Regions from separate parts of the Yersinia sp. KBS0713 genome, predicted to be linked through region 3. Evidence: riboswitches for the same ligand, from Rfam matches in the RefSeq annotation. Region 3 holds a riboswitch; each other region holds the start of a gene.

Region 1 (4,813 bases), 2.1 Mb from region 3:
GGTCATTGCGTCATCCTCTTAAAATTGCGGTCAGGCCCTTGTCACGGGCATAACTTTCCGCGAAGGCCAGCAGGTCAGGAGCATCCAAAGGGCTATTGGCGGCCAGATAGGCTTCACCCAGCAACGAATATTTATTGATGCCCAGCGTGTGGTAAGGCAAAAAATGGATCTCTTTCACCCCAATCTCATCAGCAGCAAAATCGACAATTCCTTTCACCGAGTCACAATCTGCATTGAAGTCGGGGATCAGCGGCACCCGCACCGTAATAGCGGTGCCTGCCGCGGCTAACTTGCAAAAGTTATCCATCACCCGCCTGGCCGAACCGCCAGTCCACTGCTGAAAACGGCGCTCATCGGTATGCTTGAGATCCGCCAGCATCAAATCAAGCCATGGCAAAGCCGGGGCGATATAGCGCCACGGGGTGTGTAAGCAAGATTCAACCGCGGTATGAATGCCCAGTTGATGGCAGCGCTGCAATAGTTCAGCAGCAACCTCCGGCTGCATAAAAGGCTCGCCGCCTGATAGGGTCACCCCGCCGCCGCTGCGCCGATAAAACGGCATGTCACGCAGCAAGGTTTCCATCGTCGCCTCAAGATCAATCGGGCGGCCACACACCGTCAGCGCACCACTGGGGCAACGAATGGTCAGCGCCTGAATATCCTCTACCGCCAATAATTGACGCTGAATAACCAGTTGATCATCAATACGTTGGATCGCCTGCGGGCAGCTCTGCTGGCACAAATCACAGCCAGATAGGCACAGGCGCGGGTCAAATAACACTTCAGGTTTAGGTGAACGACTCTCCGGGTTTTGGCACCAGCGGCAGCTCAGCGAGCAACCTTTGAGGAATACCACACTACGAATGCCAGGGCCGTCATGAGTGGAATAGCGCTGCACATTAAAAATCATCTTATTCCCCCATTAGCAGTGACTGCATCAGCATCGCGGTGATAACCCGCTTTCCATGGCAACCAGTATCTGGGTAATATAAGGAAAGAAAAATTGATGAAATTTGCCGTGGAGTTCCTCTTTTATGTCCGCCTCACGTTTGCAACAGCAATTTATTCGCCTCTGGCAACGGTTTAATGGTCAGCCAACGGAAACCACCTTACAGGAGCTGGCCGAGGTGCTCTGCTGCTCACGTCGCCATGTCCGATCCTTGCTGGGCAGTATGCAGCATGAGGGCTGGCTGAGTTGGCAAGCGGAAGCGGGGCGTGGTAAGCGCTCACAATTGACCTTCCTCTACTCCGGGCTGGCACTGCAACAGCAGCGGGCCGACGAGTTGCTGGAGCAGGACAATATTGATCAGCTGGTGCAGTTGGTGGGGGATAAAAAAGCGGTACGCCAAATGCTGCTATCCCAGTTGGGGCGCAGTTTCCGTCAGGGAAAACATATTTTGCGCGTGCTCTATTATCGCCCGCTCCCCAATCTACTCCCGGGCACCGCCCTGCGCCGCTCAGAAACCCACATGGTTCGGCAGATTTTTAATGGCCTGACGCGAATAAATGAGGAAAATGGGGAACTCGAGCCAGATTTGTCTCACCACTGGCAAGCCATCAGCCCACTGCATTGGCGCTTTTATTTACGCCCCGCCATCCATTTCCATCATGGCCGTGAACTGGCAATGGAGGATGTCATCACCAGCCTGACCCGTCTGATCCCACAACCGCTGTTCTCGCATATCACGGCGGTGCGCTCGCCGACCCCCTATGTCATTGATGTGCATCTCAACAGCCCGGATCACTGGTTACCCTGGCTGTTGGGCAGTGTACACGCCATGATTTTGCCGCAGGAGTGGGAAAGTCAGCCCGACTTCCCGCGCCACCCTATCGGCACTGGCCCCTATTCAGTGATCCGCAATCATCGTAGCCAATTGAAAATTCAGGCGTTTGATAACTATTTTGGGTTCCGCGCATTGATTGATGAGGTGAATATCTGGGTACTACCGGAGCTGTCCGAGGAGCTGGTCTACTCCGGTGTGCAACTACAAGCGGATGACACCAGTAAAAATGAGCTGGAGAGTCGGTTGGAGGAGGGCTGCTACTTTTTACTGTTTGATCAGCGCTCCCGCCAAACCAGTCATCCCGAGATCCGCCGCTGGCTCTGTAGGCTTCTCACCCCTGTCGCCCTACTCAGCCATGCAGACCCCTTTTATCAGCGCTACTGGTCACCGGCTTACGGCATGTTGCCGCGCTGGCACCACAACCGGCTAACCACACTGGAACCCAAGCCGGAGGGGTTGAGCGAACTGACGCTCACCTTTTACAGCGAGCACTCCGAGTTTGATGCCATCAGCCAGACACTGACCACCCTGCTGGCCGCCCATGGCGTCAAGCTGGTGATTCAGGCGGTGGATTATGTCAGTTGGTATCAAGGCGACGCGCAGAGCGATATCTGGCTCGGCAGCGCCAACTTCTACCTGCCGCTGGAGTTCTCTCTATTTGCCACCCTGTATGAGCTACCGCTGCTGCAACACTGCCTCGACGATGAGCTGCATCACGACGTGGGATCATGGCGCAATAATAGCCTGCCGATGGCGGACTGGAGCCAACGATTAGTCAGCCAAAATCAATTCCACCCGCTGTTCCATCACTGGCTAGAATTATATGGGCAGCACAGTATGCGCGGCGTGCGCATGAACACCCTCGGCTGGTTTGACTTCAAATCAGCCTGGTTTACCCCACCTGAGGTATAAACGCCCTTTCACCCGCCCGAATTAATCACTACAATAGCGCCGTCTCAACGGGGTGCTAACTGGCAGTAAAACCGCCAGTTAGCTGAGAGCAAACCCGTCGAACCTGATCCGGTTAACACCGGCGGAGGGATTTGAGAAAAATAACGTCTTATCATCATGATAGTGACGTTATTGACCGCCTCAGATACCTTTGCCACCTTTATTCTTAAGGAGTGCAAAGTGTTTAAACGTATAATTCCCTGCTTGTTTTTGCTGTCTGCTGCCGCTGTTGCTGCCGATAAACCCACCCTGACGGTTTACACCTATGACTCCTTTGCTGCCGACTGGGGGCCAGGGCCGGCGATTAAAAAAGCCTTTGAAGCCGAATGTGATTGTCAGCTTAAATTTGTGGCGCTGGAAGATGGAGTTTCACTGCTGAATCGCCTGCGGATGGAGGGTAAAAACAGCCAGGCCGATGTTATTTTAGGCTTAGATAACAATCTGGTACAGGCGGCGGAGCAAACCGGCTTATTCGCGCCAAGTCAGGTGGATACCAGCACGCTGACACTGCCTGAGCCGTGGCAGAACAGAACCTTTGTCCCTTACGACTACGGCTACTTTGCCTTTGTGTATGACAAAAACAAACTGAAAAACCCACCGAAGAGCCTGCAAGAGTTGGTCAGCAGCAAAGCGCCGTGGAAGGTTATCTACCAAGATCCCCGCACCAGTACACCGGGCCTTGGCTTAATGCTGTGGATGCAAAAAGTGTATGGCGATAAAGCCCCGCAGGCGTGGCAAGAGCTGGCGAAAAAAACCGTCACGGTCACCAAAGGCTGGAGCGAAGCTTACGGTCTGTTCCTGAAAGGGGAAGGGGATCTGGTGCTGAGCTACACCACTTCGCCGGCTTACCATCTGATTGAAGAGCAGAAAAGCAACTACGCCGCCGCCGATTTCAGCGAAGGCCACTACCTGCAAGTGGAAGTCGCGGGTCAAGTGGCGTCCAGCAAACAGCCGGAGCTGGCACAGCGCTTTATGAAATTTATCGTCACCCCCGCCTTCCAAAACCATATTCCCACCGGCAACTGGATGTATCCGGTGATCAAAATGGATCTTCCGGCAGGGTTTGAAACGCTAACTGTGCCGCAAAAAGCATTGCAGTTTGATGCCAAAGAGGTAGCCGATAACCGTGGTAAATGGATTCAGGCATGGCAATCCGCCGTCAGCCGCTAATCCCGCCATGGTTGTGGCCGGGGCTGCTTGCCGCCGCGCTGATAGTCGGTGTCGCCTTATTGGCGTTCACCGCTATTTGGCGACATGCACCCGCGGCAGAGTGGCAAAATCTCTGGCATGACAGCTATCTGTGGCATGTGATCCGCTTTACCTTCTGGCAGGCGTTTCTCTCCGCGCTGCTGTCGGTGACACCCGCCATTTTTCTAGCCCGCGCCCTCTATCGCCGCCGCTTTCCAGGCCGTCAACTGATGCTACGTTTATGCGCCATGACACTGGTGCTGCCGGTGTTGGTGGCCCTGTTCGGTATCCTGACGGTCTATGGCCGCCAGGGCTGGCTGGCGGGGCTGTTTAGCTGGCTGGGGATGGATTACCGCTTCTCGCCCTATGGTTTACAAGGCATTTTGCTGGCGCATATCTTCTTTAATATGCCGCTGGCGACCCGCTTATTGCTGCAATCACTGGAGAGCATCGCCGTAGAGCAGCGCCAGCTGGCCGCGCAGTTGGGTATGAATGGCTGGCAGCATTTCCGCTGGGTCGAGTGGCCCTATCTGCGCCGCCAAATTCTGCCCACTGCCGCGCTGATTTTTATGCTCTGTTTTGCCAGCTTCGCCACCGTGCTGTCACTGGGCGGCGGGCCACAAGCTACCACCATCGAGTTAGCGATTTATCAGGCGCTTAGTTACGATTATGATCTCGGGCGCGCCGCACTATTGGCGCTAATCCAACTGGGCTGCTGCTTGGGGTTGGTGGTGCTAAGCCAGCGGCTGAACTCGGTACTGGCGGTGGGAAACACTCACGGACAGATATGGCGCAACCCGCAAGATAGCTATTGGTCGTGCATCAGCGACACTCTGCTGATTGGTGCGGCTTTGCTATTGATGGTTCCTCCTTTGCTCGCGGTCGTCATT
Region 2 (4,813 bases), 940 kb from region 3:
GGCGTTATAGCGTTTACCCAACTCAATGGCGGCGGCAATATCCTGTTCCACCTCTGTCTCATCTAACTCTTTGATGCGCAATTGGATAGTGGTCACGCCGCTGGCTAATAGCCGGGTTATCCAGAGCAGTGAATCCACCACCGGGTACAGACCCAGCCGGTGTTGAGTGGTAGCAAAGGGGGCATCAGGCTTGTTCATCGTTAACCTCGCTCTGCCGGATACTTTTGCTGTGGTACAACTCACTGCCACGAGAGCGGAATTCGACCGACATCTGCGCCATACCCGCTTGTTGAATCTGGATAGGTTGCGCCGTGACGGCCGGTTGTTGTGCTGTAGCCAACTCTTGCGCTGCGGCCTCTTCTTGTGCGGCTGCATAGTCGCGCACTTCTTGCGAGATTTTCATCGAGCAGAATTTTGGCCCACACATGGAGCAGAAGTGGGCCACTTTGCCCGACTCTTGCGGCAGGGTTTCATCGTGATAGGCGCGCGCGGTTTCGGGATCAAGGGCCAGATTGAATTGATCTTCCCAGCGGAATTCAAAACGGGCTTTCGACATGGCGTTATCGCGGATCTGTGCGCCGGGGTGCCCTTTAGCCAGATCGGCGGCATGGGCGGCGATTTTGTAGGTGATTAGCCCCTGTTTTACATCATCTTTATTCGGCAGGCCCAGATGCTCTTTTGGCGTGACGTAACAGAGCATGGCGCAACCAAACCAGCCGATCATTGCCGCCCCAATGCCTGAGGTGAAGTGATCATAACCCGGTGCGATATCTGTGGTGAGTGGCCCCAGGGTATAGAAGGGGGCTTCGTGACAGTGCTCCAACTCCTCGGTCATATTGCGGTGGATCATCTGCATCGGCACATGCCCCGGGCCTTCGATCATCACCTGAACATCATATTCCCAGGCGATCTTGGTTAATTCACCCAGTGTATGCAATTCGGCAAATTGGGCTTCATCATTGGCATCCTGAATAGAACCTGGCCGCAAGCCATCGCCGAGTGATAATGAAACGTCGTAGGCGGCACAAATTTGGCAGATTTCACGGAAATGCTGATACAGGAAGTTCTCCTGATGATGGGACAAGCACCACTTCGCCATGATAGACCCACCACGAGAGACAATACCTGTTAGGCGTTTGGCGGTCATCGGCACATAGCGCAGCAACACACCGGCGTGGATAGTAAAGTAATCAACCCCTTGCTCCGCCTGCTCCAGCAAGGTGTCGCGGAACATCTCCCAGGTCAGATTTTCAGCCACGCCATTCACTTTTTCCAGCGCCTGATAGATGGGCACTGTGCCGATCGGCACCGGGCTGTTACGCAAAATCCATTCACGAGTTTCATGAATATAGCGGCCAGTAGATAAGTCCATCACGGTATCGGCTCCCCAGCGCGTGGACCACACCAGCTTTTCCACCTCCTCTTCGATGGAGGAGGTCACCGCCGAATTGCCGATGTTGGCGTTCACTTTGACCAAAAAGTTGCGACCAATAATCATTGGCTCAGCTTCGGGGTGATTAATATTGGCGGGGATGATGGCGCGGCCTGCGGCAACTTCTTGGCGCACGAATTCTGCTGTGATGTTCTCCGGCAAATTAGCGCCGAAATTCTGCCCAGGATGCTGGTGGCGCAAGACTTCGCCGCGAACTCTTTCTCGCCCCATATTTTCACGCAGGGCGATAAACTCCATTTCTGGTGTGGCAATCCCTGCACGAGCATAGTGCAGTTGGGTGACACACTTGCCCTCAATGGCTTTTTTCGGCTTCGGTAGATGCTCAAAGCGCAGATGATCCAAACCTGCGTCCGCTAAACGCTGCTGGGTAAATCCTGAACTGACCGAGGTGAGGGCCTCGGTATCCTGACGATCCGCTATCCAGCTAGCACGCAGTTTGGGCAGCCCCACATGGACGTCTAGTTTGGCGAGGGGATCACCATAGGGGCCGGAGGTGTCGTAAACCGGAATGGCCTCGTTATCTTCGTAGCGCGGATCGCTCTTGCTGCCGCTGATCAAGGTCGGGCTAAGTTGGATCTCGCGCATCGGCACCTGAATGTCAGGCCGTGAACCTTGCAGGTAGATGCGTTGGGAGTTGGGGAAAGTCACCCCCTGTAAACTATCAATAAACTGTTGGGCCTCTTCGCGCTGCTGTTTGCGCGGGCGTGATGGGTTTTTCGTGGTGGCTGACGTTGTATTATTAGACATAGCAAATTCCTACCAGTGTGGTTTATAGAGCCAATGTGGTGTATAGGGAAAATTGCTTGTCTGGAGCTTGGCGGGAGTAACGATGTTGGCCAGTGACCGGCAGACACCTGTGAAGGGGAAGACCGGGCCTGTAGCGATAAATTACTCTTGTTCCCTTCGCGGGTACTAACCCGATCAGGTTCCGCGGATCCCGAATTAACGGTCTCAGCCTGCATCTGCTTTTAAAAGCCGACGCTAGGCACTCCGACAAGAATCCTCAGTATATGAGGTTGTATTAAAACTACAAGGGCCGACCGTAAGCTATTTTCTTGCCGCACTTTGAGTTTGGGCAGTGCTCCAAATCCTCACGTACTACGTGTGTGCGCGCTGTCTGCATCCAAATTGCCTGCGACAATTATGCTTACTATTGATGTATTTGGTTAATTGGCCTGACTTTTTCTATTTTCTGGCTGAGCGGTTTGCCAGGACTCTGCTGCCCACTTAATTAACTGATCTTCTAACTGGAAACGGGCGTCGAGGGCTTCGCCGATATCGGATAACGCCTGTTGGAACTCGGTGCAGCTATCATCGTCATCGATCTCGATGTTGGTATAACGATCGTGGAATAACATGATAGTTTGGGTATTGTTTTTTAACGCAGGGTAAACTTTGGTGGTCAGCGCCATTCTTGGGCTGGACTCGCCTTCTACCTGCTTGATAATTCTGTCGTAGATGTGAAAATGACCAGCTGAGAGATAATCCACCAGGTTATGACAAAAGTTCTCCAGCGCTTTTTCATTAAGCGGGGTATGCTTTTCTTTTCGCGGCTTAATACCGATCACTGTGCAATACGAAACTAAAAGTTCTTTACGCGCATGAAGCCATTGATCAATTAATTCATTACTGCCGCCAACGCGTTGAGTCAAGCTTTCCAGTCGATTGAGCATGAACGACTCCGTGAAGTAATAATGAGTTACAAAAAAGTAACAAGCCAGATTCTAGATTGCCAGTGAAGTCGAGGTTGTGCAACAACGATATGGAACTACAACTTACAGGTAAAGAGAGTGGCTGGTGGGTAGTCAGCCATGAAAACAAACTATGGCTGCCAAAAGGGGAGTTGCCACAAGGCAATGCTGCCAATTGGTCGCTACAGGGCGCAACCGCCAGACAAATTGGTGAATGGCAGGGGCAGGCGGTTTGGCTTATTCGCCAGATCATGCCGACCGACATGGGATCAGTGCGCCAATTACTGGATGTAGATCGCGGCCTGTTCCAACTGGCTGGGCGGGGTGTGCAATTAGCGGAGTTTTATCGCTCCCACCGTTTCTGCGGCTATTGCGGCCATCAAATGCATGCCAGCCGCACCGAATGGGCTTGCCTGTGTAATCACTGCCGTGAACGTTATTATCCGCAAATCGCCCCTTGTGTGATTGTTGCCATTCGCCGTGGTGATGAAATCTTATTGGCGCAGCATGTGCGGCATCGTGGTGGGATTAATACGGTGCTGGCCGGTTTTGTCGAAGTGGGCGAAACATTGGAGCAGGCGGTGTCCCGTGAGGTTTTGGAAGAGAGCAATATTCACATTAAAAATCTGCGCTACGTGACGTCACAACCCTGGCCGTTCCCACATTCGCTCATGGTGGCCTATATGGCGGAGTATGACCACGGCGAACTGCGCCACGATCCGAAAGAGCTGCTCAATGCCGGTTGGTATCGCTACGACCAACTCCCATTACTGCCGCCGCCGGGCACTGTGGCCCGCAGGTTGATTGAAGATACGGTGGTCTTGTGCCGCAGTGAGCAGGAAAGCTGAATCTGGCATGCTACAATGCTGCCAACTAAAAGATGGCCGCCAGGTAATTAAGGGAGCTTCACCATGAATGAATTGAAAAACGATCGCTATCTGCGGGCCTTATTGCGCCAACCGGTTGATATCACACCGGTATGGATGATGCGCCAGGCGGGCCGCTACTTGCCAGAATACAAAGCTACCCGCGCAATTGCCGGTGATTTTATGTCGCTGTGTAAAAACGCGGAGCTGGCCTGTGAAGTGACGATGCAGCCATTGCGTCGTTATCCACTGGATGCAGCGATTCTGTTTTCAGACATTCTAACCATCCCGGATGCCATGGGGCTAGGGCTCTATTTTGAAACCGGCGAAGGCCCGCGCTTCAAATCGCCAATTACCTGCCGCGCCGATGTTGAAAAGTTGCCGATCCCTGATCCTGAACAGGAGTTGGGCTACGTCATGAATGCGGTGCGCACTATTCGTCGTGAGCTGGCAGGGCAAGTGCCGCTGATTGGCTTCTCCGGCAGCCCATGGACGCTGGCGACCTACATGGTCGAGGGCGGTAGCAGCAAGGCCTTCACCAAACTGAAAAAAATGATGTATGCCGAACCACAAACACTGCATCTGTTGCTGGATAAACTGGCCGATAGCGTCATTTTGTATCTCAATGCGCAAATCAGGGCCGGAGCGCAGTCAGTGATGGTTTTTGATACTTGGGGCGGGGTGTTGACAGGCCGCGACTATCTTGAGTTCTCATTGAATTACATGCATAAAATCGTCAATGGCCTGACTCGTGAAAACGAGGGGCGGCGTGTCCCGGTCACCTTGTTTACCAAAGGCGGCGG
Region 3 (4,813 bases):
CATCAATCCAGCCGGTGAAGCAGTGCTGGATGTGTGGATGAGCCATGGCGATAAAGTCACCGCTATCCCCTCTGATTTTGTCACTGTTGCCAGCACCGACACCTGCCCATTTGCCATTATGGCCAATGAAGAAAAACGTTTTTATGGCGTGCAGTTCCACCCAGAAGTGACCCACACCAAGCAAGGCCAACGTCTGCTGGAGCGCTTTGTTCTGGACATCTGCGCCTGCGAAGCGCTATGGACACCTGCTACTATCATCGAAGACGCCATTGTCCGCCTGCGTGAGCAAATCGGTGAGGACCACGTGATCCTCGGCCTGTCCGGCGGTGTTGACTCATCAGTGACCGCAATGCTATTGCATCGTGCCATTGGCAAACGCCTGACCTGTGTGTTTGTTGATAACGGCCTGTTGCGTTTGAACGAAGCGGATCAGGTGCTGGAGATGTTCGGCGATAAATTCGGCCTGAATATTGTCCATGTGGCCGCAGAAGATCGTTTCCTCTCGGCACTGGCGGGAGTGGACGAACCAGAAGCCAAACGTAAAATCATTGGTCGCGTATTTGTTGAGCTTTTCGACGAAGAAGCCTGCAAACAAGAGCAAGTTAAGTGGTTGGCGCAGGGGACTATCTATCCAGATGTGATTGAATCTGCTGCATCTGCTACCGGCAAAGCGCATGTGATTAAATCTCACCACAATGTGGGCGGCTTGCCGAAAGAGATGAAACTTGGGTTGGTAGAGCCACTGAAAGAGCTGTTTAAAGATGAAGTGCGCAAAATTGGTCTGGAGTTGGGCCTGCCATATGACATGCTGTACCGCCATCCATTCCCTGGCCCTGGTTTAGGTGTCCGCGTGCTTGGCGAAGTGAAAAAAGAGTATTGCGATTTACTGCGCCGCGCCGATGCTATCTTTATCGAAGAGCTACACAAAGCGGATCTCTACAATAAAGTCAGCCAGGCCTTTACCGTGTTCCTGCCTGTTCGTTCGGTTGGCGTGATGGGCGATGGTCGCAAATATGATTGGGTTGTTTCACTGCGTGCGGTTGAAACCATCGACTTCATGACCGCACACTGGGCGCATCTGCCATATGAGTTCCTGGGGCGCGTCTCAAATCGTATCATTAATGAAGTGAATGGTATCTCGCGCGTGGTTTACGATATCAGTGGTAAACCACCAGCAACCATTGAGTGGGAATAGCCTACTGCCTTTTGAAGAGTATTGACCACGATAGCCAAACCCTTAAACCCTCTGCCTTGGCAGGGGGTTTTCTCTTTTTGACGATGGATAAAGATTGAGGGAAGACTCAAATTTCTGACGGTATTTTTGACGGTATTACTTAGCAAGAGACACTGACATGCTCACTGATACAAAACTAAAAAATCTCAAGCCAAGAGATAAGCTTTATAAGGTTGCCGATCGTGATGGACTCTAGCCAACACTGAATATCAAAGTGGATGATGTCAAAACGCTGCGCGGGGAGTAAGGCATCAGCCCCTATTTAGTCATTTGAGGGAGCGCCTGATGCTCCCTCTCTTATTTAATTTTTTCATTATGCCAATGCATCAAAATATAGTCGCCGTCAATGCTCTTGCCGGTAGCAATCGCCACCCACCCCTGTTTTTGATAAAACGTCAGCGCCCGTTGGTTTTTTTCCAGGCATTTCAGTGAGCCATGGCGGGTAAATAGTGCATGTGCTGCCAGTAATAGTGCTTTTCCCGCCCCGAGATATTGCGCCGCAGGATCAACAAACAGATTATGCAGGAAGCTCTCCTCGATAAAAATTGAGGCAAAACCCAAGTGTTGATCACCATCGATGGCCACCAAAATGGTCTCTCCGAGAGTGGCACGGTCAAAATCTTCCAGGTGAAAACACTCGCCATCCCGCCAGCTAAAGGCGTCACGGCGTGATGCCAGATACAAAGTGCGCAGAAAGGGGCGGTCACTCTCCTGATACAGACGAATCTCAATACTCATTCTTCAGTTATCTCTCCAGTACAGCGTATTTTTGTTCTCTTGATTATTTGTTTTGCGAATGCATCGTTGACCTTCTATCACCTGCCGATGATAATAACAATTCTGACTCGGGGTGCCCGCCACAAAAGTGGTTTGGCTGAGATATACCCGTATTACCTGATCTGGATTATACCAGCGTAGGGAAGTCTCGGCACCGCAGGGTTCCGCCTTCTTGACCGCCGGTTAGGAGGAATATGTACGTTCAACCTGCCGCTTTTTCTTCAGTTGTCACTGTGAATCCCGCGCTATTCGCCCGATCGCTTACGAATGTGAGTGTTGGGATGTATTCATGAAGCGTATTAATGCACTCACCATTGCCGGAACTGACCCCAGTGGTGGCGCGGGTATTCAAGCTGACCTGAAAACCTTCTCTGCTCTGCAAGCTTACGGCACCACGGTTATCACCGCGCTGGTGGCGCAAAACACCACCGGCGTGCAGTCGCTCTATCCCATCGAACCCGCTTTTGTCGCCGCGCAACTGGATTCAGTGCTGAGTGATGTGCGCATCGATAGTGCCAAAATAGGTATGCTGGCCAATGCCGACATTATTGAGGTGGTCGCCGCGCAACTGCGCCGCTATCCAATTGCATTTGTGGTGCTGGATACCGTGATGGTGGCGAAAAGTGGTGATCCGCTGTTGGCACCGGAGGCAGTGGCGGCTCTGCGCCAGCTACTGCTGCCACAGGTAGACCTGATTACGCCGAACTTGCCGGAAGCCGCGGCGTTACTCAATTGCCAATCTGCCCGCGATGAACAAGAGATGCGTGAGCAGGGGCGGGCGCTGTTGGCGCTAGGCTGTCAGGGGGTGCTGATGAAAGGGGGTCACTTAAGTGGCGAAGATAGCCCGGACTGGCTGTTTACCGCGCAAGGGGAGCAGCGTTTTGTCACCCGCAGAGTCAGCACTCGCCATACCCACGGCACCGGTTGCACCTTATCAGCAGCACTAGCGGCGTTGCGACCACGGCACGCCAACTGGGGGGATACAGTCAATGCGGCCAAAGGCTATCTCCAGAGGGCATTGGAGCAAGCCGATACTCTTGAGGTGGGGCGGGGGGTTGGGCCGGTGCATCATTTCCATTTATGGTGGTAATCCCCTTCGTCCTTGAAACCACAGGGGTGTTAGCTGCGCTCATTTACCCGAATCACTGACTTGAGTCAGCTCATCGGGATGCTTTCGCTGGCTGCCTACCTGTGGCTCCAATGACTTTGGGGATGGCTTTTTTCCTTGAAACCACAGGGGTGTTAGCTGCGCTCATTTACCCGAATCACTGACTTGAGTCAGCTCATCGGGATGCTTTCGCTGGCTGCCTACCTGTGGCTCCAATGACTTTGGGGATGGCTTTTTTTTCCTTGAAACCACAGGGGTGTTAGCGGCGCTCGCTTACCCGAATCACTTACTGGTGTAAGCTCATCGGGATAAGCTTGCTTGCTGCCTACCTACAACGCCAATGACTTTGGGGGGATATTCTTCGTCCTTGAAAACACTGGGGTGTTAGCGGCGCTCATTTACCCGAATCACTGACTTGAGTCAGCTCATCGGGATAAGCTTGCTGGCTGCGGTTTACGGTAACAAATGGCGCTGGGTCATGGTAAACATTGCGATGGCACGTTGCAGATGATGAGCATCAAAGCGGTTAAGCAGATAACTCTCCGCGCCTTTGCGGGGGCGGATACACAGTGACAGCTTAGGCTTGCCAGCTTCATCGTTGATCAGACTAAACTGATAGCTACCAATCTCTTTCTCATTTTCGCGCCAGGAGATCTCTATGGCAGGCAGTGGGTTAGCGGCCGTGGGGTGTCTGACGGCAAAAAAGTACTCGCCAGCCCAGAAACCGGCGTAATCGCCGTCAGCTTGCAAGGGTTTGCTGCGAAAGATGGCGGCATCGGCTAACTGGCTAATCGCCTCCGGTGTTATCTGCAGTTGGGCTTGCTGCCACAGCGGGGTGTCGTTCTCCAGTTGCCAGCAGGCGGCTCCCAGATAGTCATTTAGTTCGCGCCAATCCGCATCCAACTGCTGTAGCAGCTCTTCGTCGAGGATATTGCGGTATTGCTGCATACCGCCAGGTTGCTCACCCAGTGTTTCGTAGGTGATTAACTCCATGGTGCGCGGCTTGCGGCGAAAGCTCATCCACAGCACCGCTTTCGGAATGCGGAACTCAATCGACTGAATACTTAGCCGATAGCGATCGCCTTTGTTCACCACAAAACCGTTGGCCGTGCCGCGCTTATTTTGATAGTTACGCACCACCACCACACTATTGAGCCCCATCCAGCCGGTGACATAGTGCTCGCTATCTGAGTTGGCGACATCAAGATCGATCACCATCTGGATGATCTTATCGGTCTCAAGCTTGTCCAGCGGATGGGCATCCCCGGCAGAGTAATAGAGCTTCTCGGGTTCTTTGGGTAACTCATAGGTTAACATGGCATGGCCTTCTCATCATCATCTGGTTCATAGCTTAACTCAAGCTGTCATACCGATTGTGGTATAACTGGAATTAGCGTGAAAATTCGTGCTATGGATCAACTTTTTCTACTGTTGATGGTCATAGACAGGCAAACCAACACTACGCCTGCAAATCAGTTGCACAGAGAGCATGTTCAATACTCCGGCGAGTAGATTAATCAGATCATAAGGATTTCGATAATGAAAGGTCATAAAACCCTCCATTGTCTTGCTGCTGCTGCGATACTCAGTGCCAGTTCCTGGGCCTTCGCGCAGCCAGCCAGTGCAACTTCAACCGTTTTAGCTTCATCCATTTCAACTTCGGCACCTTCTCAGGCTACGCCGGCTAAACCCCT

The links. A riboswitch is a leader RNA that binds a small molecule or an ion and turns the genes downstream of it on or off. The one in region 3 is predicted to bind thiamine pyrophosphate.
Positions count from the first base shown of each region.
Region 1: it holds a riboswitch for thiamine pyrophosphate, as region 3 does, so the genes downstream of both, thiB (thiamine ABC transporter substrate binding subunit) here and thiD (bifunctional hydroxymethylpyrimidine kinase/phosphomethylpyrimidine kinase) in region 3, are expected to answer to the same signal.
Region 2: it holds a riboswitch for thiamine pyrophosphate, as region 3 does, so the genes downstream of both, thiC (phosphomethylpyrimidine synthase ThiC) here and thiD (bifunctional hydroxymethylpyrimidine kinase/phosphomethylpyrimidine kinase) in region 3, are expected to answer to the same signal.

Region 1 is NZ_CP042173.1:3,731,089-3,735,901, forward strand. It holds gene FFE93_RS17770 (formate C-acetyltransferase/glycerol dehydratase family glycyl radical enzyme) at 1-6, opposite strand, end outside; gene FFE93_RS17775 (glycyl-radical enzyme activating protein) at 11-910, opposite strand; gene sgrR (HTH-type transcriptional regulator SgrR) at 1,035-2,696, shown strand; TPP riboswitch at 2,735-2,844, shown strand; gene thiB (thiamine ABC transporter substrate binding subunit) at 2,916-3,905, shown strand; gene thiP (thiamine/thiamine pyrophosphate ABC transporter permease ThiP) at 3,881-4,813, shown strand, end outside.
Region 2 is NZ_CP042173.1:309,928-314,740, forward strand. It holds gene thiE (thiamine phosphate synthase) at 1-198, opposite strand, end outside; gene thiC (phosphomethylpyrimidine synthase ThiC) at 185-2,200, opposite strand; TPP riboswitch at 2,335-2,456, opposite strand; gene FFE93_RS01450 (Rsd/AlgQ family anti-sigma factor) at 2,620-3,126, opposite strand; gene nudC (NAD(+) diphosphatase) at 3,216-3,992, shown strand; gene hemE (uroporphyrinogen decarboxylase) at 4,056-4,813, shown strand, end outside.
Region 3 is NZ_CP042173.1:1,246,967-1,251,779, forward strand. It holds gene guaA (glutamine-hydrolyzing GMP synthase) at 1-1,195, shown strand, start outside; gene FFE93_RS05805 (GNAT family N-acetyltransferase) at 1,532-1,972, opposite strand; TPP riboswitch at 2,071-2,172, shown strand; gene thiD (bifunctional hydroxymethylpyrimidine kinase/phosphomethylpyrimidine kinase) at 2,301-3,101, shown strand; gene FFE93_RS05815 (hypothetical protein) at 3,573-4,436, opposite strand; gene FFE93_RS05820 (inhibitor of vertebrate lysozyme family protein) at 4,659-4,813, shown strand, end outside.